DNA from 3 places in the Kitasatospora sp. NPDC058190 genome. Region 1 is predicted to be linked to each of the others. Evidence: predicted binding sites of a transcription regulator. Region 1 holds the regulator's gene; each other region holds the start of a gene.

Region 1 (6,902 bases):
TCTCCACGGCCAGCTCGCCGCGGTCGCCCTTGGGCAGCGCCTGGACGACGACGATCCGCGGCGCCGGCTCCGGCTCCCGGCGCACGGCGGTCACCGTGACGTCGATCGCGTCCTTGCCGAACACCTCGGCGACCGTCCCGTCCGCCCCGAGCCCCAGCCCGTCCGCCAGGGTCACCGCCTCACCGGCCGTCAGCCGCTTCACCGCCGCCGCGTGCCGCCCCTCCGCCCCGTCCAGGCGCACCAGCGCCCCGGGCGCGGCGGCGGCGATCCGCTCGGTCTCGACGACGAAGACGGGCGCGGTCATGAGAGGGAACCTCCAGGAATGGAACGGAAACGCGAAAGAGGTGCCGGGGAGCTGCCCCCGGCACCCCTTCCCGGACGACTACCGGCCGTTGAAGGCGTCCTTCAGGCGCGAGAACAGGCCCTGCTGGCCCGGCGCGAACTGGCCGGACGGGCGCTCCTCGCCGCGCAGTATGGCGAGCCGGCGCAGCAGCTCCTCCTGCTCGGCGTCGAGCTTGGTGGGCGTCTGCACCTCGACGTGCACTATCAGGTCGCCCCGGCCGCCCCCGCGCAGGTGGGTGATGCCCCGGCCGTGCAGCGGGATCGACTGGCCGGACTGGGTGCCGGGCCGGATGTCGACCTCCTCCAGCCCGTCCAGGGTCTGCAGCGGCACCTGGGTGCCGAGCGCGGCGGCCGTCATCGGGATGGTGACGGTGCAGTGCAGGTCGTCCCCGCGCCGCTGGAAGACGCTGTGGGTGGTCTCGGCGATCTCGACGTACAGGTCGCCGGCCGGGCCGCCGCCGGGGCCGACCTCGCCCTCGCCGGCCAGCTGGATCCGGGTGCCGTTGTCGACACCGGCCGGGATCTTGACGGTCAGGGTGCGGCGGGCGCGGACCCGGCCGTCGCCGGCGCACTCGGGGCACGGGGTCGGCACGACGGTGCCGAAGCCCTGGCACTGCGGGCAGGGGCGGGAGGTCATGACCTGCCCCAGGAAGGAGCGGGTGACCTGGGAGACCTCACCCTTGCCGCGGCACATGTCGCAGGTCTGCGCGGAGGTGCCGGGGGCCGCGCCCTCGCCGTTGCAGGTGGTGCAGGTGACGGCGGTGTCGACCTGGAGTTCCTTGGTGGTGCCGAAGGCGGCCTCCTCCAGGGTGATCTCCAGCCGGATCATGGCGTCCTGGCCGCGGCGGGTGCGCGAGCGCGGGCCGCGCTGGCCGGCCGCGGCGCCGAAGAAGGCGTCCATGATGTCGGAGAAGCCGAAGCCCGCCGCGCCGGCGCCGAAGCCGCCCGCGCCGCCGCCGCCCGGTGAGAGCGGGTCGCCGCCGAGGTCGTAGACCTGGCGCTTCTGCGGATCGGAGAGCACCTCGTAAGCGGCGTTGATCTCCTTGAACCGCTCCTGCGTCTTCGGGTCCGGGTTGACGTCCGGGTGCAGTTCGCGTGCCAGGCGCCGGAACGCCTTCTTGATCTCGTCCTGCCCCGCATCCCGTCGGACGCCGAGTACCGCGTAGTAGTCCGTGGCCACCAAATGCTCCGCTTGTTCCGCCTGTAGTAGTGCGACTGGACACCACCGTCAGTTCTGACGGTGGTTGCTTGCTACGACTCGGCCAGGATCTGACCCACGTACCGTGCCACCGCCCGCACCGCCCCCATTGTGCCCGGGTAGTCCATCCGGGTCGGACCGATCACACCGAGTTTGGCCACGCTCTCGTCGCCCGAACCGTAGCCGACCGACACCACCGAGGTGGAATTCAGCCCTTCGTACGCAATCTCGCGCCCGATCCGGACCGTCATCCCGGCGTCCCCGGTCTCACCCAGGAGGCGGAGCAGGACGACCTGCTCCTCCAGGGCCTCCAGCACCGGCTGGATGGTGAGCGGGAAGTCGTGGCCGAAACGCGTCAGGTTGGCCGTGCCGGCCAGCATGATCCGCTCCTCGTTCTGCTCGGCCAGCGCCTCGAACAGCGTCGCCAGGACCGTACTGACCGTCGGCCGGTCGATCTGCTCGAACGTGGCCGGCAGTTCCTCCAGCAGCCCCGGGACGTCCGGCAGCCGCTGGCCGGCGGCCCGGACGTTGATCCGCGCCCGCAGGTCCGCCAGGACCGTCTCACCGACCGTGCCCGGGCAGTCGACCATCCGCTGCTCGACCCGGCCGGTGTTGGTGATCAGGACCAGCATCACCTTCGCCGGGGCCAGCGCCACCAGCTCGATGTGCCGGACGGTGGAGCGGGTCAGCGAGGGGTACTGCACCACGGCGACCTGCCGGGTCAGCTGGGCGAGCAGCCGCACCGTGCGGGCGACCACGTCGTCCAGGTCGACGGCGCCGTCCAGGAAGTGCCGGATCGCCCGGCGCTCCGGGGCGCTCATCGGCTTGATCTCGGCGAGCTTGTCGACGAACAGCCGGTAGCCCTTGTCGGTGGGGATGCGCCCGGCACTGGTGTGCGGCTGGTGGATGTAGCCCTCCTCCTCCAGCGCCGCCATGTCGTTGCGCACGGTCGCCGGGGAGACTCCGAGGTTGTGCCGTTCCACCAGGGCCTTGGAGCCGACCGGCTCCTCGGTGCCCACGTAGTCCTGGACGATGGCACGCAGAACGGCGAGCTTGCGCTCGTCCAGCTGGCGGACCTCACCGGCCATGGGCACGCACCTCCGTCTTCGCACGTTGTCCGTCTGTGATGCTGCGGGCCGCTCCTGGAGGACCCCGACCCTGGCACTCTGCGCACACGAGTGCCAAAACCGTACCTGCCAGTGTAAGGCCCGGGTCCTGTCCCAGGAACGGCCCGGCCGGAGTGATCCTGCCCGCAGTCCCGGGGCACGGCCCCTTCCGCCGCAACTCGCGGCGCGGGGGTGGTGCCCTGGGGCCGTCCGGGTGGCAGCATCGAAAGCGACGGCGAACGGAGGAGCAAGAGATGTCGAGCTCGGGCCAGCACACCCGTTTCGCGCCCGATCGCGGCCTGACCAGCCGCATGGTCGCGACGATGTTCGTGATCGGGCTGCTGTACGTCGGTTTCACGGGCCTGCTGATCGCGCTGCTGCGCGGGGCCTGGCCGCTGATCGTGCTGATCTCCGGCGGGCTGTTCGTGGCCCAGTTCTGGTTCAGCGACAAGATCACCGAACGGGCGATGGGCGCCCACCAGGTGACCGAGGAGCAGTACCCGCAGCTGCACGGCACCATCGACCGGCTCTGCGCCCTGGCCGACATGCCCAAGCCCCGTGTGGCGGTCGCCGACAACGACATGCCGAACGCCTTCGCCACCGGCCGCAACCCGCAGAACGCCGTGGTCTGCGTCACCACCGGCCTGCTGCGCCGGCTCGAACCCGAGGAGCTGGAAGGCGTCCTGGCGCACGAGCTGTCGCACGTCGCCCACCGGGACGTCGCGGTGATGACCATCGCCGGCTTCCTCGGCGTGCTCGCCGGGGCGATGACCCGGATCGCCATGTACGGCGGGTTCATGGGCGGCGGGCGCAACAACAACGACCAGAACACGGCCATCGCGGCGCTGGTCATCCCCCTGGTGTCGATGGTCGTCTACGCGATCAGCTTCCTGCTCACCCGGCTGCTCTCCCGCTACCGCGAGCTGGCCGCCGACCGGGCCGCCGCCCAGCTCACGGGTCGGCCCAGTGCCCTGGCCTCGGCCCTGACCAAGGTGACCGGGCAGATCGCGGCCATCCCCACCGAGGACCTGCGCAAGTCGCAGCCGTACAACGCCTTCTACTTCGCCCCCGCGCTGAGCGCCCGGGAGACCGCCTCCCAGCTGCTCTCCACCCACCCGACGCTGGAGAAGCGGCTGGCGCAGCTGGCGAAGATCTCCGAGCAGCTCGGCCGCTGATTCCCGTTGAGGAAAGGACCACCGTGGGATTCCTGGACGCCCTGTTCGGCCGCAGCAAGCCCGTCAAGCCCGACCTCGACCAGCTGTTCGGCGTGCCGTCCGCCGCGCTCACCCTGGAGGCCGGGGCCGGGTTCCTCCCCACCGGGCTCGGCTCGGTCTGCTTCGCGGCCGTCGAGGGCGCGGCCTTCGTCCAGGTCGAGCAGCAGGTCCGGGCGCTGCTGGACGCCGACACCGAGCGCGGCGGCGTACCGGTGGAGGCCTCCAAGGACGGCTACGGCTACTCCTGGCTGCTCGCCCGGCACCAGCCCGGGGAGCTGCCGGAGCTGGTGAACGACCTGCACGCGGTCAACAGCGAGCTGGAGGCGAACGGCTTCGGGCCGCAGCTGCTCTGCTCGCTGGTCTGCTTCCGGAACGGCGAGGGGCAGTCGCTGGCCCTCGTCTACCTCTACAAGCGCGGCAGCTTCTACCCCTTCGCCCCGATGCCCGGTGGCGGGGAGCGGCGCAACAGCCCGCTGGAGCTGCAGGTCAACGCGATGCTGGGGAACGACCTGCGGCTGGAGAAGGACCTGAGCCGCTGGTTCCCGGTCTGGGGCGCGCCGGGGCTCTGACGGTCCGTCCGTATAGTCGCCTCCATGCGCAGCCACCAGTACGGGCCCGACCTCACTCCGCCGTGGAAGAAGCAGCAGCCGGCGCCCGAGGTGCCCGCCGAGCGGGACCTGGTGGTCGAGGAGGCCGCCACCGGCTTCTGCGGGGCGGTGGTGCGCTGCGAGAAGACCGCCGAGGGGGTCACCGTCACCCTGGAGGACCGTTTCGGCAAGCACCGGGTCTTCCCCCTGGTCCCGCGCGGCTTCCTGCTGGAGGGCAAGGTCGTCACCCTGGTCCGCCCCAGCGGCCCGGCGGCGCCCCGCACGCCCGGCCGCACCGCCTCCGGCTCGATCGCCGTCCCCGGCGCCCGCGCCAGGGTGGCCCGCGAGTCCCGCATCTACGTCGAGGGCCGGCACGACGCCGAACTGGTCGAGCGGGTCTGGGGTGACGACCTGCGCATCGAGGGCGTCGTCGTCGAATACCTCCGGGGCATCGACGACCTCCCCGCGATCGTCGCCGACTTCGCCCCCGGCCCTGGACGGCGCCTCGGCGTCCTGGTCGACCACCTGCTCCCCGGCACCAAGGAACACCGCATCGCCGCCCAGGTCACCGGCGAGTCGGTCCTGGTCGTCGGCCACCCCTACATCGACATCTGGCAGGCCGTGAAGCCCGCCTCCGTCGGCATCCCCGCCTGGCCCGCCGTCCCCCGCGGCGAGGACTGGAAGGAGGGCACCTGCCGCCGCCTCGGCTGGTCGGTGGACACCCCGGCGGCCTGGAAGCACATCCTGTCGAAGGTCAACAGCTACAAGGACCTGGAGCCCGAACTCCTCGGACGGGTCGAGGAGCTGATCGACTTCACGGCCCTGCCGGGTCAGGAGTAGGTCTGGAACTCCGAGGTGTCGAGCGTGATGCCCAGCAGGTCCACCGGAACGGGCTCGCCGAACTTGGTGGTTCGCCCAGTCACGTAGTCCGGCTGCGGCTCACCAACATCGCCCGGAAAGGAGAGGCTCTGCTTCGTCCAACGGTGCCACTTCCCATGGGGGATCTGGTCGGCCAGGGACGCGACGATGATGTTGGTAGTCAGGTCGGAGCTCAGAGACAGCAGGATCTCCCCGGAGATGATCTCGGCGCGGACGCCCTCCGGGACTTCGATCCCCTCAAGAACCCTTCGCATTCGCGCACTTGAAGTAGTCACGCGAACACCACAGGTCCTCGATCAGTCCACCAGGTCACGCACGACCGCGTCCGCGAGCAGCCTGCCCTGGAGGGTGAGGGCGGCGCGGCCCTGCTCGTACGGCTCTGCGGCGAGGAGCCCGTCCGCCAGGGCCTTGGCGGCGGCCTTGCGGCCGGTGTCGGTCAGCAGGTCGAGCGGGACTCCCTCCACCAGGCGCAGTTCCAGCAGGATGCGTTCGACGCGGCGGTCCTCATCCGACAGGAGTTCGCGGCCCAGCGCCGGGGTGCGGCCCTCGGTGAGGGACTGGGCGTAGGCGGCGGGGTGCTTGGCGTTCCACCAGCGGACGCCGCCGACGTGGCTGTGGGCGCCGGGGCCGGCGCCCCACCAGTCGGCGCCGGTCCAGTAGAGCTCGTTGTGGCGGCAGCGGCCCTCGGGGGTGGTGGCCCAGTTGGAGACCTCGTACCAGGAGTAGCCGGCCGCGCTGAGCGCCTGCTCGGCGATGAGGTAGCGATCGGCGTGCACGTCGTCGTCGATCATCGGCAGTTCGCCGCGCTTGACCCGGGCGGCCAGCCGGGTGCCCTCCTCGACGATCAGGGAGTACGCGGAGACGTGGTCCGGTCCGGCGCCGATCGCCGCGTCCAGGGAGGCCCGCCAGTCGTCGTCGGACTCGCCGGGGGTGCCGTAGATCAGGTCGAGGTTGACGTGCTCGAAGCCGGCCTCGCGGGCCTCGGCCACGCAGGCCTCGGGGCGGCCCGGGGTGTGGTGGCGGTCGAGCAGCTGGAGGACGTGCGGGCGGGCGCTCTGCATGCCGAAGGAGATCCGGTTGTAGCCTCCCTCGCGCAGCTCGGCCAGGTACGCCGGGTCGACGGACTCCGGGTTGGCCTCGGTGGTGACCTCGGCGTCCGGGGCGAGCCCGAACTCCTCGCGCAGCGCGGCGAGCATCTTCACCAGGTCGCGGGCCGGCAGCAGGGTGGGGGTGCCGCCGCCGAGGAAGACGGTCCGCACCGGGAGGTCCGTGTCCCCCAGCACCTTCCGGGCCAGCCGGATCTCGGCGACCACGTTGTCGGCGTAGGTCTCCTGCGAGGCGACCGCGCCCGAGGACCGCAGCTCGGTGGCCGTGTAGGTGTTGAAGTCGCAGTAGCCGCAGCGGCTGGCGCAGTACGGCACGTGCAGGTAGAAGCCGAACGGCCGTTGCCCCAGCCCGGTGAGGGCGTGCGCGGGCAAGGAACCGTCGGACGGCACCGGTTCGCCGTCGGGGAGTGCGGAGGGCATGACCCCATTGTCCCGTACGGCCCGCGAACCCCGCGCGGACCGTACGGGAG
Region 2 (6,902 bases), on a different contig from region 1:
GTTCGCGCGAGGCCAGCGCCAAGGAGGTCTGCATGCGCTGTCCGGTGATCGCCGAGTGCGCCGCGCACGCCCTGGCGGTCCGCGAACCGTACGGCGTCTGGGGCGGGATGACGGAGGACGAACGCGAGGAGATGCTGGGCCGCTCGCGGCACCGCCTGGTGGAGGTCCCGCTGACCCCGCCGGCGGTCGCGCGGCACTAGACCCGCCTCCATGGTGCGCCGTGAAGAAACGTTTCTTCGCGGCGACTTGGGCTGCTCACAGTCGGTACCCGCTCAGTGGTACCCCGGCCACCGAGCCGTCAGCGATCGGCGGCCGCACCCGCCAGCCGCTCCAGCATCAACGCGACGGCCGGCACCTCGGCCAGGTCCGGCAGGGTCAGCGCCACCACCTGACGCACCGCCGGCACCCCGGTGGCCGTCCGCACCGGCACCGTCGAGACGCCGTCAGGACGCACCGACTGCAACGCCAGCCGGGGCAGCACCGCCACTCCCAGACCGGCCGCCACCAGGCCGACCACCGCCGGGTAGTCGTCGGTCGCGAAGTCGATCCGGGGCTCGAAGCCCGCGCCGGCGCACAGCTCCACCAGGTGCCCCCGACACTGCGGGCAGCCGGCGATCCACTGCTCCCCCGCCAACTCGGCCAGCCCCACCGGCCCGCCACGCCCGGCCAGCGGGTGGGCGGCGGGCAGCAGGCCCACCAGCGGGTCGTCCAGCAGGGGGGTGACCACCAGGTCGGACCAGTCGGTACCGGCCGACAGCTGCTGCGCCTCCAGGTTGGCCTCGGCCCGCGCCTCGCGCGGGGTGCCGTGCGCGGCGGACGGCAGCGCGGCGGCGCCGTCGGACTGCGGGTAGCGGAAGGCCAGGGCGATCTCGCACTCGCCGCCGCGCAGCATCGCCAGCGACTCCGGCGGCTCCGCCTCGACCAGCGACACGCGCACCCCCGGATGGCTGTCCCGCAGCCGGGCGACCGCGGGCGGCACCAGGGTGGAACTCGCGGTCGGGAAGGAGACCAGCCGCACCCGCCCGGCCCGCAGCCCGGCGATCGCGGCCACCTCCTCCTCGGCGGCGGAGAGCCCGGCCAGGATTCCGGTGGCATGCTTGAGCAGGACCCGCCCGGCCTCGCTGAGCTGCATCCCGCGGCCCGAGCGGACCACCAGCGGGGTGTCGACCGACTTCTCCAGGGCCTTCATCTGCTGGCTGATGGCAGGCTGCGTACACCCCAGCTCACGGGCGGCGGCGGAGAAGGAGCCGGTGCGGGCGACGGCACGCAGGACGCGCAGATGGCGGGCCTCGATCATGCCTCAGTTATAAGGCAATCTTTGAATTCTGCAAAATTCTACTGATAGTTGAAGCCTGGAGCACCCGCCCGAGCGGGCGAGTCCCCCGCCCCGAGCCGAAGGGGCGCGCCGGTGCCGAAAGCGAGGAGCGACAAGCGAGGCACGAGCGCCGGAACGACGACCGTCGGCACCGGGTCCGAGCGCCCCGGAGGCGAGCGGGCGACCAGCACAGAGCCGCATCACAGCCGGAGGCCCGGCCCGCCTCCCCGAGGGAGCGGACCGGGCCTCCGGTCAGGCGTCGGAGCCTCAGTGCGAGTGGCCGTGGCCGTGCGAGTGGCCGTGACCGTTCTCGGCCTCCTCCTCCTTCTTCTCCACCACGAGGGTCTCGGTGGTGAGGAGCAGGGAGGCGATCGAGGCGGCGTTCTCCAGCGCGGAGCGGGTGACCTTGACCGGGTCGATGACGCCGGCCTTCACCAGGTCGCCGTACTCGCCGGTGGCGGCGTTGTAGCCCTGGCCGATCTCCAGCTCGGAGACCTTGGAGGTGATGACGTAGCCCTCCAGGCCGGCGTTCTGGGCGATCCAGCGCAGCGGCTCGTGCAGCGCCTTGCGGACCACGGCGACACCGGTGGCCTCGTCGCCCGACAGGCCCAGGCCGTCGTTCAGCACCTTGGCGGCGTGGACCAGGGAGGCGCCACCACCGGCGACGATGCCCTCCTCGACCGCGGCGCGGGTCGCCGAGATGGCGTCCTCCAGGCGGTGCTTGCGCTCCTTCAGCTCCACCTCGGTGGCGGCGCCGACCTTGATGACGCAGACGCCGCCGGCCAGCTTGGCCAGGCGCTCCTGCAGCTTCTCGCGGTCCCAGTCGGAGTCGGTCGCGGCGATCTCGCCCTTGATCTGGGCGACGCGGCCGGCCACGGCCTCGGCGTCACCGGCACCGTCGACGACCGTGGTCTCGTCCTTGGTGATGGTCACGCGGCGGGCGGTGCCCAGCACGTCCAGGCCGACCTGGTCGAGCTTGAGGCCGACCTCCTCGGAGATGACCTGGCCACCGGTCAGGACGGCCAGGTCGCCGAGGATCGCCTTGCGGCGGTCGCCGAAGCCCGGGGCCTTCACGGCGACGGCGTTGAAGGTGCCACGGATCTTGTTCACGACCAGGGTCGACAGCGCCTCGCCGTCGACGTCCTCGGCGATGATCAGCAGCGGCTTGGAGGCACCGCCCTGCAGGATCTTCTCCAGCAGCGGCAGCAGCTCCTGGATGGAGGAGATCTTGCCCTGGTTGATCAGGATGTACGGGTCCTCCAGGACCGCCTCCTGCCGCTCCGCGTCGGTGACGAAGTACGGCGACAGGTAGCCCTTGTCGAACTGCATGCCCTCGGTGAAGTCCAGCTCCACGCCGAAGGTGTTCGACTCCTCGACGGTGATGACACCGTCCTTGCCGACCTTGTCGATCGCCTCGGCGATCAGCTCGCCGACCTGGGTGTCCTGGGCGGAGAGGGACGCGACGGCGGCGACGTCGTCCTTGCCCTCGATCTCGCGGGCCACCGACAGCAGGTGCTCGGAGACGGCGGCGACGGCCTTGTCGATGCCCTTCTTCAGGGCGGCCGGGCCGGCACCGGCGGCGACGTTGCGCAGACCCTCGTTGACCAGGGCCTGGGCCAGCACGGTGGCGGTGGTGGTGCCGTCACCCGCGACGTCGTTGGTCTTGGTGGCGACCTCCTTGACGAGCTGCGCGCCAAGGTTCTCGTACGGGTCGTCCAGCTCGACCTCACGGGCGATGGTGACACCGTCGTTGGTGATGGTCGGGGCGCCGAACTTCTTGTCGATGACGACGTTGCGGCCCTTGGGGCCGATGGTCACCTTGACGGTGTCGGCCAGCTTGTTGACACCGCGCTCCAGCGAGCGGCGGGCGTCCTCGTCGAACTGCAGGATCTTCGCCATGTTCCCTATTCCCTCGGGGCTGCGGCCGGCCCAGCGGCCGCCGAACTACGTGAACCAACAACCACGCCCCGGGCCCCTGTCACTTGGGACACGGATCCGGGGCGGGTCGGGACGTCTTACTTCTCGATGATCGCGAGAACGTCGCGGGCGGAGAGCACCAGGTACTCCTCGCCCTGGTACTTCACCTCGGTGCCGCCGTACTTCGAGTACAGGACGATGTCACCGACGGCGACGTCGAGCGGCAGACGCTGGCCGTCCTCAAAGCGGCCCGGGCCGACGGCCAGGACGACGCCCTCCTGGGGCTTCTCCTTGGCGGTGTCCGGGATAACCAGGCCGGAGGCCGTGGTGGTCTCGGCGTCGAGCGGCTGGACCACGATGCGGTCCTCAAGCGGCTTGATGGCAACCTTGCTGCTGGTGGTCACGTCCGAGCTCCCCTTCGGAGATTACGGGGTTTTCTAACGGGTAGGGGCGAACCTGCGAGCCTGCCGTCGCGGGGGTCAGACACGCGTCTTCGCGTTAGCACTCCCCCAGTGGGGAGTGCCAAGGACGACCATAGGCCGCGGTTAGCACTCAGTCAACCAGAGTGCCAACGGCGCGCCCTGAAGTCCCGTGCCACGGATGAGTAGCCGTACTCATGTGCGGCGCCGGGCCGGGCGGCCAGACTCCTGCCATGACCGACACCCCGGTACGCATCGGCCCGACCCGGCCCAAGGACGCGGCTCTCGCCCTGCTGGCACTGCCCCTGCTGGGAGGCGTGCTCCCCTTCGTCGTCTTCTTCTTCATCGCCTGCCTCGGCAGCGGTCCCGGCGCCGGGGACGACGGGGACGGGCGCGGGTGGGCCTTCCTGGGCGTCGGGATGATGGCCGGTCCGGTGGCCGCCCTCGTGGCGGCCGTCCTGGTGGCCGTGCGCAGCCGGCGCTCCGGCTACCAGTTCCTCCCGGTCGCCGCGGCGCTCTCGCCGTTCCTGCTGCCCGTGGTCCTCTCCTCGGGCGTCCTGTGGCGGTGAACCGACCGCCGACCCGCCCGCGCACGCACTGAGCGGCGAGCCTGCTGCTCTCCCTTCACGCCGTACGTCGCGGTGGCGGCTCCGCTCCTCGGGCCGCTGGGCATCCGGCCGGCCGGCCGTCTCCGCGTCCTCCGACCGGTCAGAATGGCCCCGTGGACACCGAGAACCTCCAGCCCCTGCTGACCCCCGAGGGTCAGGCCCTGCTCGCCGAGTTGCGCGAGTTCACGCCCGAGGAGGAGTTGGCGCTCGCCACCCGGCTGCGGCGGGAGCATCCGGCGGAGCTGGTGTCGGCGGCGTTCGGGCAGGCGCGGTTGCGGCAGCGGGCGCGGGCGAAGTTCGGGGCGGACGCGGACCTGATGTACTTCACGCCCAACGGGGTCGAGCAGTCCACCCGACGCAGTGTGGCCGAGTGGCGGGCGCGCCGGTTCGCCGGGCTGGGGGTACGGCGGCTCGCCGACCTGTGCTGCGGCATCGGCGGGGACGTGCTGGCGCTGGCCCGGGCCGGGATCGAGGTGCTGGCCGTCGACAAGGACCCGGCGGCCTGCGCCGCGACCGCGGCCAACGCCGCCGCGCTGGGGCTCTCCGAGCTGGTCGAGGTGCGCTGCGCGGACGTCGCCGAGGTGGACGTCACCGGCTACGACGCGGTGTTCACCGACCCGGCCCGCCGCACCTCGCGCGGCCGGGTGTTCGACCCCGAGGCGTACGCCCCGCCGCTGTCCTGGGCGATCGAGGCCGGACGGCGGACCCCGATCGGCGCGCTGAAGGTGGCGCCGGGCATCCCGCACGAGGCCGTCCCGGCGGACGCCGAGGCGGAGTGGGTCTCCGACCACGGGGACGTCAAGGAGGCGGTGCTCTGGTTCGGCACCGAGTCCGCCCGCCCGCACCGCGCCACCCTGCTGCCGCAGGGCGCCAGCCTGACCGGCGGCGACCTGCCCGACCCGCCGGCCGGCCCGGTCGGACGGTACCTGTACGAGCCGGACGGCGCGGTGATCCGGGCGCACCTGGTGGCCGAGGTGGCCGAGCAGGTCCGCGGCCGGCTGATCGACCCGAAGATCGCCTACCTGACCTCGGACGAGCTGGTCGCCACCCCGTACGCGCACGCCTTCGAGCTCACCGACGTGCTGCCGTTCCACATCAAGAAGCTGAAGGCACTGCTGCGCGAGCGTCAGGTCGGCACGGTGGTGATCAAGAAGCGCGGGATGGCGATCACCCCGGAGGAGTTGCGCCGTCAGCTCAAGCCCTCCGGGCCGAACACCGTCACGGTGATCCTCAGCCGTACCGACCACGGCCCGCTGATGATGCTGGGCCGACCCGTCCAGGCGCCCTGAGGGCGGTCCTAGGAGGCGGGCGGCTGGATGTAGTCGTCCAGCCGGGCCACCGAGAAGCCCTGTTCCTGGATCCGGGCCAGCAGCTCGCCGAACATCTGGGTCATCGTGGCGCCCTTGAGCTCCTTGGGGCCGCGGAAGTGCGCCAGGATGATGTCGCCGGGCTTCAGCTTCTTGTCGGCGGCCTGGTACTGCATGTCGTGGATCTGCATCGACTCGCGCCAGAGCACGATCGCGCGCGGACCGCACTGCTGCACCGAGGTGTTGAGCATCGGGGTGTTGGCGCCGTCTCCGAACGGCGGGCGGAACAGCAGCGGGGCGGTGCCGTACTGCTGGGTGAGCGCGGCCTGGTCGTCGCAGATCTCGGACTTCTGCTTGTCCGCCGAGAGCTTGCTCATCACCGGGTGGGTGACGGTGTGGTTCTGGATGTGGTTGCCGAGCGCCTGGAGCGGCTTGAAGTAGCCGTAGTCGTTCTTGACGATGTCCTTGGTCAGGAACATCGTGATCGGCACCTTGAGGTCGGTCAGCATCTCGACGAACTTCGGATCCTTCTCCGCGCCGTCGTCGAGGGTGATGAAGACGACCTTGTCGCTCGTCTTCACATCGCTGAACACCGGTACGGCGCCGGTGCGTTCGAGCTTGATCGGCTTGTCCGTGGGCGGCGCGGGGGCCGGGGCGAGCGGCTTGAGGTTCCACTTCGCCCAGGCCGCGGCGTCGCCCTCGGCCGGGGCCGCGCCCGAGGTGGTGGCCGCGGCCGCCGGTGCGGCACCGCCGGACGGCTGAGGCGCGGCCGAGGCGTTCTTCGTCGCGGCCGGGGCGGCGCTGCCGCCGCCCCCGTTGTCGCCGCACGCGGTGGCGAAGGCCAGCAGGGCCAGCGCCCCCGCCGCGTACGTCCTGGTCCTGCTTCGCCCGTCCCTGTTCACCGCACCGCGCTCCCGGTCCCGTCCAGCTTTCTCACAGCTATGCACGGTAGCGGCCGGGGTGGCGGTTCCCGACCACGGTCTACTCGACGTGGTCGCTGGTGAAGGACCAGCGGTGCACCGGGCGGCCGAGCAGCTCGGCCGGCGGGTCGGCGACCGGGGCCGGCTCGCCGCTCCACCAGGTGATCAGCAGCACCCGCTCGCCCGGGGCGGAGAGCAGTTCGAGGCGCTCCAGCCCGGCCGCGCCGCGGACCGCAGGCAGTACGAACTCCCGCACCCAGGTGGCGAGTTCCACCCCGCGGCCGTCCGCCGCCCGGGCCTCCCACATCGCGGCGACGGTCACGCGGCCCCCCCGCCGAGGGCGTCGTAGGCCTGGCCGTGGACGTCCCCGTGCCCGATGTCCGCCGTGGGCACGTGGACGTCGGTCACCGGCAGCG
Region 3 (6,902 bases), on a different contig from region 1:
GAGCTGGGCCGGACTGCGCGGGGCGGTGCCCATCGTGCTGGCCACCATCCCGGTGGTCTCCGGCGCGCACGAGGCCGGGGACGTGTTCAACATCGTCTTCATCCTGGTCGTCGTCTTCACCCTGCTCCAGGGTCCGACGCTGCCCTGGATGGCCAAGCGGCTGCGGATCGGCGAGGGCGCGATGGGCCAGGACCTCGACATCGAGTCCGCTCCGCTGGAGAAGCTGCACGGACACCTGCTGTCGATCACGCTCTCGCCGACCTCGCGGATGTCCGGCGTGGAGATCGGCGAGCTGCGGCTGCCCAAGGGGGCGGCGGTCACCCTGGTCGTGCGCGAGGGCAGCTCCTTCGTGCCGGACAAGGCGACGGTGCTGCGCGGCGGGGACGAACTGCTGGTGGTCACCACGGACGAGGTCAGCGAGGCCGCGGAGCGGCGGCTGCGGGCCGTGGACAAGGGCGGCAAGCTGGCGGACTGGCTGAACGGGCGCTGAGGGCCGGGGCCGCTGCGGCCCGGGTGATCCGGGTGGCTTGGGCGGTCTGGGTGATCCGGGTGGCCTGGCGGAATCTACGCGCGTAACTGTATGCTGGTTCGACTACGCCGTATAACTACCGTTAGACCACCCCCAGCATCTGCCTGACGCAGAGTTGGCGCGACCGCTCGGCGGCCGCGGTTAGGCCCCGGCCCACCAGGCCCGGCCGACCCGGTATCTACCCCGGTCGACGCGCGAGAGGACGACTCTCGGCGCCGTCGGGGCCACCCCATGCCCTGCCGCGCTACCAGGCAGCAGGAAGGACCGACCGTGACGGCCCGCCGAACGGTCGACATCGCCGCGGAGACCACCGCGGACACCACCGCGCACCCCGCCGACCCCACCGCCGCGGCGCCCGCCAAGGTCGGGTACGGCGCACTGCTGCGCACGCCCGGCGCGTGGACGTTCCTGGTCCCCGCGCTCATCGCGCGACTGCCCTACGCGATGCTCAGCATGGGCATCCTGCTGCTCGTCGAGGACACCTACGGCTCGTACGGCACCGCCGGCACCGTCACGGCGATCGCCGCCGTCGCCCAGGCCCTGATCGGCCCGCAGACCGGGCGGCTCGCCGACCGGTACGGCCAGGCCGCCGTCCTCGTCCCGACCGTCGTGGTGCACGCGGCCTCGGTCGCCCTGCTGATCGCCCTCGCGCTCGGCCACGCGCCCGCCTGGAGCCTGTTCCTGGCCGCCGTGCCGGCCGGCGCGAGCGTTCCGCAGATCGGCGCGATGGTCCGGGCCCGCTGGGTGGCCACGATCGGCGCCGACGGCGCCTCCGCCTCCTCCGCGGCCAAGGTGAGCACCGCGTTCGCCTTCGAGTCCGTGACGGACGAGTTCACCTTCGTGGTCGGTCCGATCCTGGCCGCCAAGATCGCCACCTCGGTCAGCCCGGCCACCGCCCTGATCACCGAGGCCGCGCTGACCTTCGTCGGCGGCCTGGTCTTCGCCGCCCAGCGCCGCACCGCCCCGGCCCGGATCGCGCCGCAGCCCGGCGCGCGGCGCGCCTCCGCGCTGGCCTCGCCCGGCGTCCGACTGCTGGCCGGCGTGATCCTCGGGGTGGGGGCCGTGTTCGGCGGCATGCAGGTCTCGGTGAACGCCTTCGCCGACTCGGTCGGCCAGCACGGTGCCGCCGGCACGGTGTACGGGATCTTCGCCGGTGGCTCGATGGTGGCGGGCGTGCTCTACGGCGTCATCGCCTGGCGCCGGGCCGTCCAGCACCGGATGATCATCAGCTACGCACTGCTGGTGGTGGGCTGCTCGACGCTGTGGGCGATGCCCAACCTGGTCACGCTCTCGATCGCCGGGCTGGTCTGCGGCCTGGCCATCGCGCCGACCCTGATCAGCGGCTACACCCTGGTCGAGACCCTGGTCGAGGACGGGGCCAAGACCGAGGCGTTCACCTGGCTGACCGGCGCCATCGGCCTGGGCCTGGCGGTCGGCTCGATGGTCGCCGGGCGACTGATCGACAGCCACGGGCCGTCCACCGGGTTCCTGGTGCCGCTGGCCGGTACCGGGCTGGGGCTGATCGCGCTGGTGTCGCTGCGGCACCTGCTGGTCGCGCCGGGCGGGGCGGGCCGCGTGGTGGCGGGATCCGCCGAGCGCGGCGGTGCGGCGCAGCTGGTCGGTGCGGTCAAGGGCTGACCGGGCGGTCGGACGCGGCCCGGGGTCGGCTCATCTCACACCGGATTCGCTGGACTGATCCAACGGAATACCGCATCATTGACCATCGTTAGCACTCATCAGGCGAGAGTGCCAGGAGGAAGACAAGTGCCCACGTACCAGTACCAGTGCACCGAGTGCGGCAACGGCCTGGAGGCGGTGCAGAAGTTCACCGACGAGGCGCTGACCACGTGCCCCGACTGCCAGGGACGGCTCCGCAAGGTCTTCTCGGCCGTGGGCGTCGTGTTCAAGGGCTCGGGCTTCTACCGGACCGACAGCCGCTCGTCCTCCAGCAGCTCGGTGGGCGCCGGTTCGTCCTCCGGCTCCTCGACGTCGTCGTCCTCGACGTCCTCGGCGGGTTCGAGCTCGTCGTCCTCGTCCAGCTCGACCAGCTCGACCAGCAGCCCGGCTCCGGCCGCGAGCTGACCCCGGCGCTCGGCGCCGGATCGGCGTCCGGCGACTGCTCGGAAGCTTCGAGAAAGGCCCGTCGGCCCCGCTTCACGCGGGGCGGCGGGCCTTTCCGCTTGCCCTGTTCGCCGTCCGGCGCGGGCTTTCGTCAGCTTGCGGAGGTCGATCTCACCCGCGCGAGTGTACGAAGTTATCCACAGGGGCGGGTTGTCCACAGGCTGAGGGACAAGGCTTTCCGGTAGCGCCCGGGGCGCGCATCGTGTGGGTCACCGGAGACCGACCGATCGAGCCCGGAGGTCATGTCGATGACGACCATGAGCCTGTCCGTCCCACTGCCCGCGCCCACCGTGCCACCCCGGCGGGAGGTGCCGAGTTTCCCCCCGATCCGGCGCGGCTGCGGCGGGTGGCACCGCTGGCGCCGGGCCGTCCGGCGGCGGGCCGGGGTGCCCGCGCTCGTGCTCCTGGCGGTGGCGGCGGCGCTGGCGCTCGGGCCCGCGCGGGCCGGGCTGCCGCCGCCCTCAGGGGGCGCCGTGAGCCGTACGGGTTGTCAATCCGGGCCGGCGGGGGATCACCCGTAACCCCGGAACGACTTCGTCGTTCGAGGCGGCATGAAAGGCTTCAAGGAATTCCTGCTGCGTGGAAATGTCGTCGAACTCGCCGTCGCCGTGGTCATCGGCGCGGCTTTCACCAACATCGTCAACGCCTTCGTCAAGGGCGTGATCAATCCGATCGTCGGTGTGTTCGGGACGAAGGACCTGGGATCCTACAGTTCCTGCCTCAAGGGCCCCTGCGAGGTGAGCGCCACCGGTGAGGTCACGTCCGGAATCCTCATCCTGTGGGGGTCGGTGCTCAGCGCCGCCCTGCAGTTCCTGATCACTGCGGTCGTCGTCTACTTCGTCCTGATCGTGCCGATGAACAGGATGGCGGCCAGGCGCAAGTCCGCCGTCGAGGCGGCGGCGGAGGCCGAGGCCAAGGAGGTCCAACTGCTGACCGAGATCCGCGACGCGCTGGTCGCGGCGCGCTAGTCCCCGTGGTGCGGCGGACGCTGGCTCAGGTACCAGTCCAGCCCCCGCCCACCGCTCTCCCCCGTCCCGGGGCGCTCGCCCCAGCCGGCGTCGGTGTCGTCCCGGGACTGCTGGTCCAACGGGTCCCGGAAGACCAGCCGGGCCTTGGCCGCGGCCGTCCGCCGGGTCGCCGGCTGCTCGTCCCGCTCCTGCCGGACCTGTTCCTGCTCGCCCTGTTCCTGCTCGCTCACTCTGTCCACTCCCCTGATCACCCGGGCCGTCCTGTCCCTCCAGCCTAAGAGCCCGGTGGCACGCCGCGGGCCCTGGTGCGGAGCGCTCCGCACCAGGGCCCGGGAGGCAGACGGGCTCGGCTGCTCCCGGCCGAGACGGGCTCGGCCGTGGGCTCGTTCGTCAGGCGGCTCCTCAGGCGGCCTCGAAGCCCGCGTGGTCGGCGATCTTCTTCAGCTCGGCGAGCGCGTGCTTCTCGATCTGGCGGATCCGCTCGCGGGTGAGGCCGTGCTGCTTGCCCACCTCGGTCAGGGTGCGCTCGCGGCCGTCCTCCATGCCGTAGCGGGAGCGGATGATCGAGGCCGTGCGGTCGTCCAGCCGCCCGATCAGACCGTCCAGCTCCTCGCGGCGGAGCATGACCATCACGGCGTCCTCGGGGGACGTCGCCCCGGTGTCCTCGACCAGGTCACCGAACTGGGTCTCGCCCTCGTCGTCGACCGACATGTTGAGGCTGACCGGGTCGCGCGCCCAGTCCAGCACGTCCTTGATCCGGGCCTCGGTGGTGTCCAGCTCGGCCGCGATCTCGGCCGGCTCGGGCTCGCGGCCCAGCTCCTTCGACTTCTCGCGCTGCACGCGCCGGATCCGGCCGAGCTCCTCGACCAGGTGCACGGGCAGCCGGATGGTGCGGGACTGGTCGGCGATGGAGCGGGTGATCGCCTGCCGGATCCACCAGGTGGCATAGGTGGAGAACTTGAAACCCTTGGCGTAGTCGAACTTCTCGACGGCGCGCACCAGGCCTGCGTTGCCCTCCTGGATGAGGTCCAGCAGGGGGAGGCCGCTGCGCGGGTAGCGGCGGGCGACCGCGACCACCAGGCGGAGGTTGGAGCGGATGAACACGTCCTTGGCGCGCTCCGCGTCCTCGGCTATCGCCTCCAGCTCCTCGTGCGTGACGCCGTCCGGAAGTCCGTCCTCGTCCAGCAGGTGCTGGGCGTACACGCCGGCCTCGATCCGCAGCGAGAGCTCGACCTCCTCGGCGGCATCGAGCAGGGGCGTCCTGGCGATCTCGTCGAGGTACATGCCGACCAGGTCGCGGTCGGCCTCAAGGTTGGTCGGGCGGGCCGCGCGACTCCGGTCGGCCCTGTCGCGAACGACGGCACGGGTGGCCATGCTTGCTCCCTTTGACTGGTGTTGCCGAGGTCTGCCTGCCTGCCCGTGAGGGCAAGAAGTGCGGGCCCCTACGGGCCTCACACGTAACGATCCAACGAACAGAATCCGGACAACATTCCCAAGTCACTCAGATTCTTCCTCGCGATGCAGTATCCTGCCGGTTTTCATCCCGGTTCTGGACGCTCGGTGACCGGCCGAGCACCCAATGCGCCCGCATGCGATCGCTTCGCGCGATCGACCGGGACACCTCTTCACCGGCCCTCCATGCAACCGCCATCCACCCGTTGAACCGGCGAACGGCCGTGTGCGTTCCCACGAGCCCCCCGACTTCCACCCGCGCTCACGCCCCGGCGCACGCAGGTCCTCCTCACAAAAGATGCCAAATCGCTATCGGTCCAGCTCCCGATCGGCACAGCACGCTGGGAAGGTGTCAGGCATGCACCTGACCAACAGCTCGACCTCCGTCACCGTGCGTCATCGCGGCCTCCTTCGGGACACCACGGTCGCGCTGGGTTGCGCCGCGCTGTTCGGCCTCCTGTCGGCGCTGGTAACGGGCCACTGGCACCCTCTGCGCGAGTTCGACCAGCACTGGATCAGCGAACTCCACATCTACGCACGGGAACACCGGATCTGGACCGCCGCCGTACAGACCCTCTCCGACATCGGCGGCCCCGTCACGATGCGTGCACTTCTCGGCGTCGCGGCCGTCTGGCTCCTGTTGATCGGCGCCCGGGTGCTGGCCGGCTGGGTGGCCGCCCAGGCCCTGGCCGGTTGGGGCGCCCAATGGGCGCTGAAGCTGGCCGTCGATCGCCAGCGCCCCGTCTTCAACGACCCGGTCTCGCACGCCGGCGGCCCGGCCTTCCCCTCCGGGCACGCGATGGCCTCGGCGATCACCTGCGCCGTCCTGGTCGGCCTGGTCTGGTACCGGGTCCACCGCCGCGGCCGGATCGCCGCCTGCGCGGTGGCCGCCGGGACGGTGCTCGTCATCGGCTGGACCCGGGTCGCCCTCGGGGTGCACTGGCCCAGCGACGTACTGGCGGGCTGGCTGGCGGCCGGCGTCGTACTGGGCCTCGTGACCGCCGCGATCGAGCTCTGGCGCCCGGGCGCGCTGGCCCGGGACGTACGACGGGTCAACTGGCGTACCCGGCCCCGGGTTCAGCGGGTCATCGTGCCCTACGTCCGAGCGCCGCACGCCGAGGACGCGGAGCGGGACGACCCCGTCGACCGCCCGGACGAGCCCGTCCGCTGACGCCTCCGGGAACAACGCCGCAGGCCCCCGTCCGAGGTCGGACGGGGGGCCTGCGGGCTGTGCTGGTGTGCCCCAGACAGGAATCGAACCTGCGACACCGGCTTTAGGAGAGCCGTGCTCTATCCCCTGAGCTACTGAGGCGGGGCCGGTCTGTGACCAGGCCGTTCACAGCGTACCGGATCGGGGGTCGGCTGGGGGGTGGTGGCCGGGGATGGTGGCCGGGGGGCGGGTGCCGACGGGGCGTCAGAGCAGGTCAAGTAGCCTGCCGAGAAGTGTTCGAATCGCCCCGGCGTGCCGCCCCAAGGAGACGAAGGCCCCGATGACACCAGCTGTGCGCCCGGCCGTCCGCCTGCTGGGGCAGGTGTGGTTCTGGCCGGCGGTGGTGATGCTGGGCGTCGGCTCGTACCGGCTGGGCACGCCCGAGCCGTGGCGGGACGAGATGGCGACCTGGACGGTGGCCACCCGCTCGCTGGGCGACCTGCTGCGGCTGCTCCAGCACATAGACGCCAGCAACGGCTTGTACTACCTGCTGATGCACGGCTGGACGGCGGTGTTCGGCGACTCGGCGGTGGCCCTTCGAATACCCTCCGTGCTGGCGATGGCGGCGGCGGCCGCCTTCGTGGCGCTGACCGCCGAGCGGCTGTTCGGCCACCGGGTCGCG

The links. The regulator HrcA, encoded in region 1, represses chaperone genes, less so after heat shock. The targets are predictions, from matches to a motif close to TTNGCACTCNGNNNNNCNGAGTGCNAA.
Region 2: the regulator HrcA is predicted to act here: its motif matches at 3,778-3,804, upstream of groES (co-chaperone GroES).
Region 3: the regulator HrcA is predicted to act here: its motif matches at 2,256-2,282, upstream of ACFVWU_RS03745 (FmdB family zinc ribbon protein).

Annotation. Positions count from the first base shown of each region.
Region 1 covers NZ_JBHVVI010000053.1:12,479-19,380, reverse strand. The annotation lists gene ACFVWU_RS23610 (16S rRNA (uracil(1498)-N(3))-methyltransferase) at 1-304, opposite strand, end outside; gene dnaJ (molecular chaperone DnaJ) at 383-1,522, opposite strand; gene hrcA (heat-inducible transcriptional repressor HrcA) at 1,594-2,628, opposite strand; gene htpX (zinc metalloprotease HtpX) at 2,901-3,821, shown strand; gene ACFVWU_RS23590 (hypothetical protein) at 3,845-4,429, shown strand; gene ACFVWU_RS23585 (DUF3097 domain-containing protein) at 4,454-5,287, shown strand; gene ACFVWU_RS23580 (hypothetical protein) at 5,278-5,580, opposite strand; gene hemW (radical SAM family heme chaperone HemW) at 5,623-6,852, opposite strand.
Region 2 covers NZ_JBHVVI010000089.1:25,063-31,964, reverse strand. The annotation lists gene ACFVWU_RS32155 (WhiB family transcriptional regulator) at 1-200, shown strand, start outside; gene ACFVWU_RS32150 (LysR family transcriptional regulator) at 299-1,297, opposite strand; gene groL (chaperonin GroEL) at 1,583-3,214, opposite strand; gene groES (co-chaperone GroES) at 3,331-3,636, opposite strand; gene ACFVWU_RS32135 (hypothetical protein) at 3,885-4,220, shown strand; gene ACFVWU_RS32130 (SAM-dependent methyltransferase) at 4,373-5,548, shown strand; gene ACFVWU_RS32125 (polysaccharide deacetylase family protein) at 5,557-6,468, opposite strand; gene ACFVWU_RS32120 (hypothetical protein) at 6,548-6,808, opposite strand; gene tsaD (tRNA (adenosine(37)-N6)-threonylcarbamoyltransferase complex transferase subunit TsaD) at 6,805-6,902, opposite strand, start outside.
Region 3 covers NZ_JBHVVI010000005.1:95,295-102,196, reverse strand. The annotation lists gene ACFVWU_RS03755 (potassium/proton antiporter) at 1-490, shown strand, start outside; gene ACFVWU_RS03750 (MFS transporter) at 908-2,167, shown strand; gene ACFVWU_RS03745 (FmdB family zinc ribbon protein) at 2,294-2,611, shown strand; gene mscL (large conductance mechanosensitive channel protein MscL) at 3,202-3,618, shown strand; gene ACFVWU_RS03735 (hypothetical protein) at 3,615-3,848, opposite strand; gene ACFVWU_RS03730 (sigma-70 family RNA polymerase sigma factor) at 4,021-4,992, opposite strand; gene ACFVWU_RS03725 (phosphatase PAP2 family protein) at 5,429-6,241, shown strand; tRNA gene ACFVWU_RS03720 (tRNA-Arg) at 6,310-6,382, opposite strand; gene ACFVWU_RS03715 (glycosyltransferase family 39 protein) at 6,561-6,902, shown strand, end outside.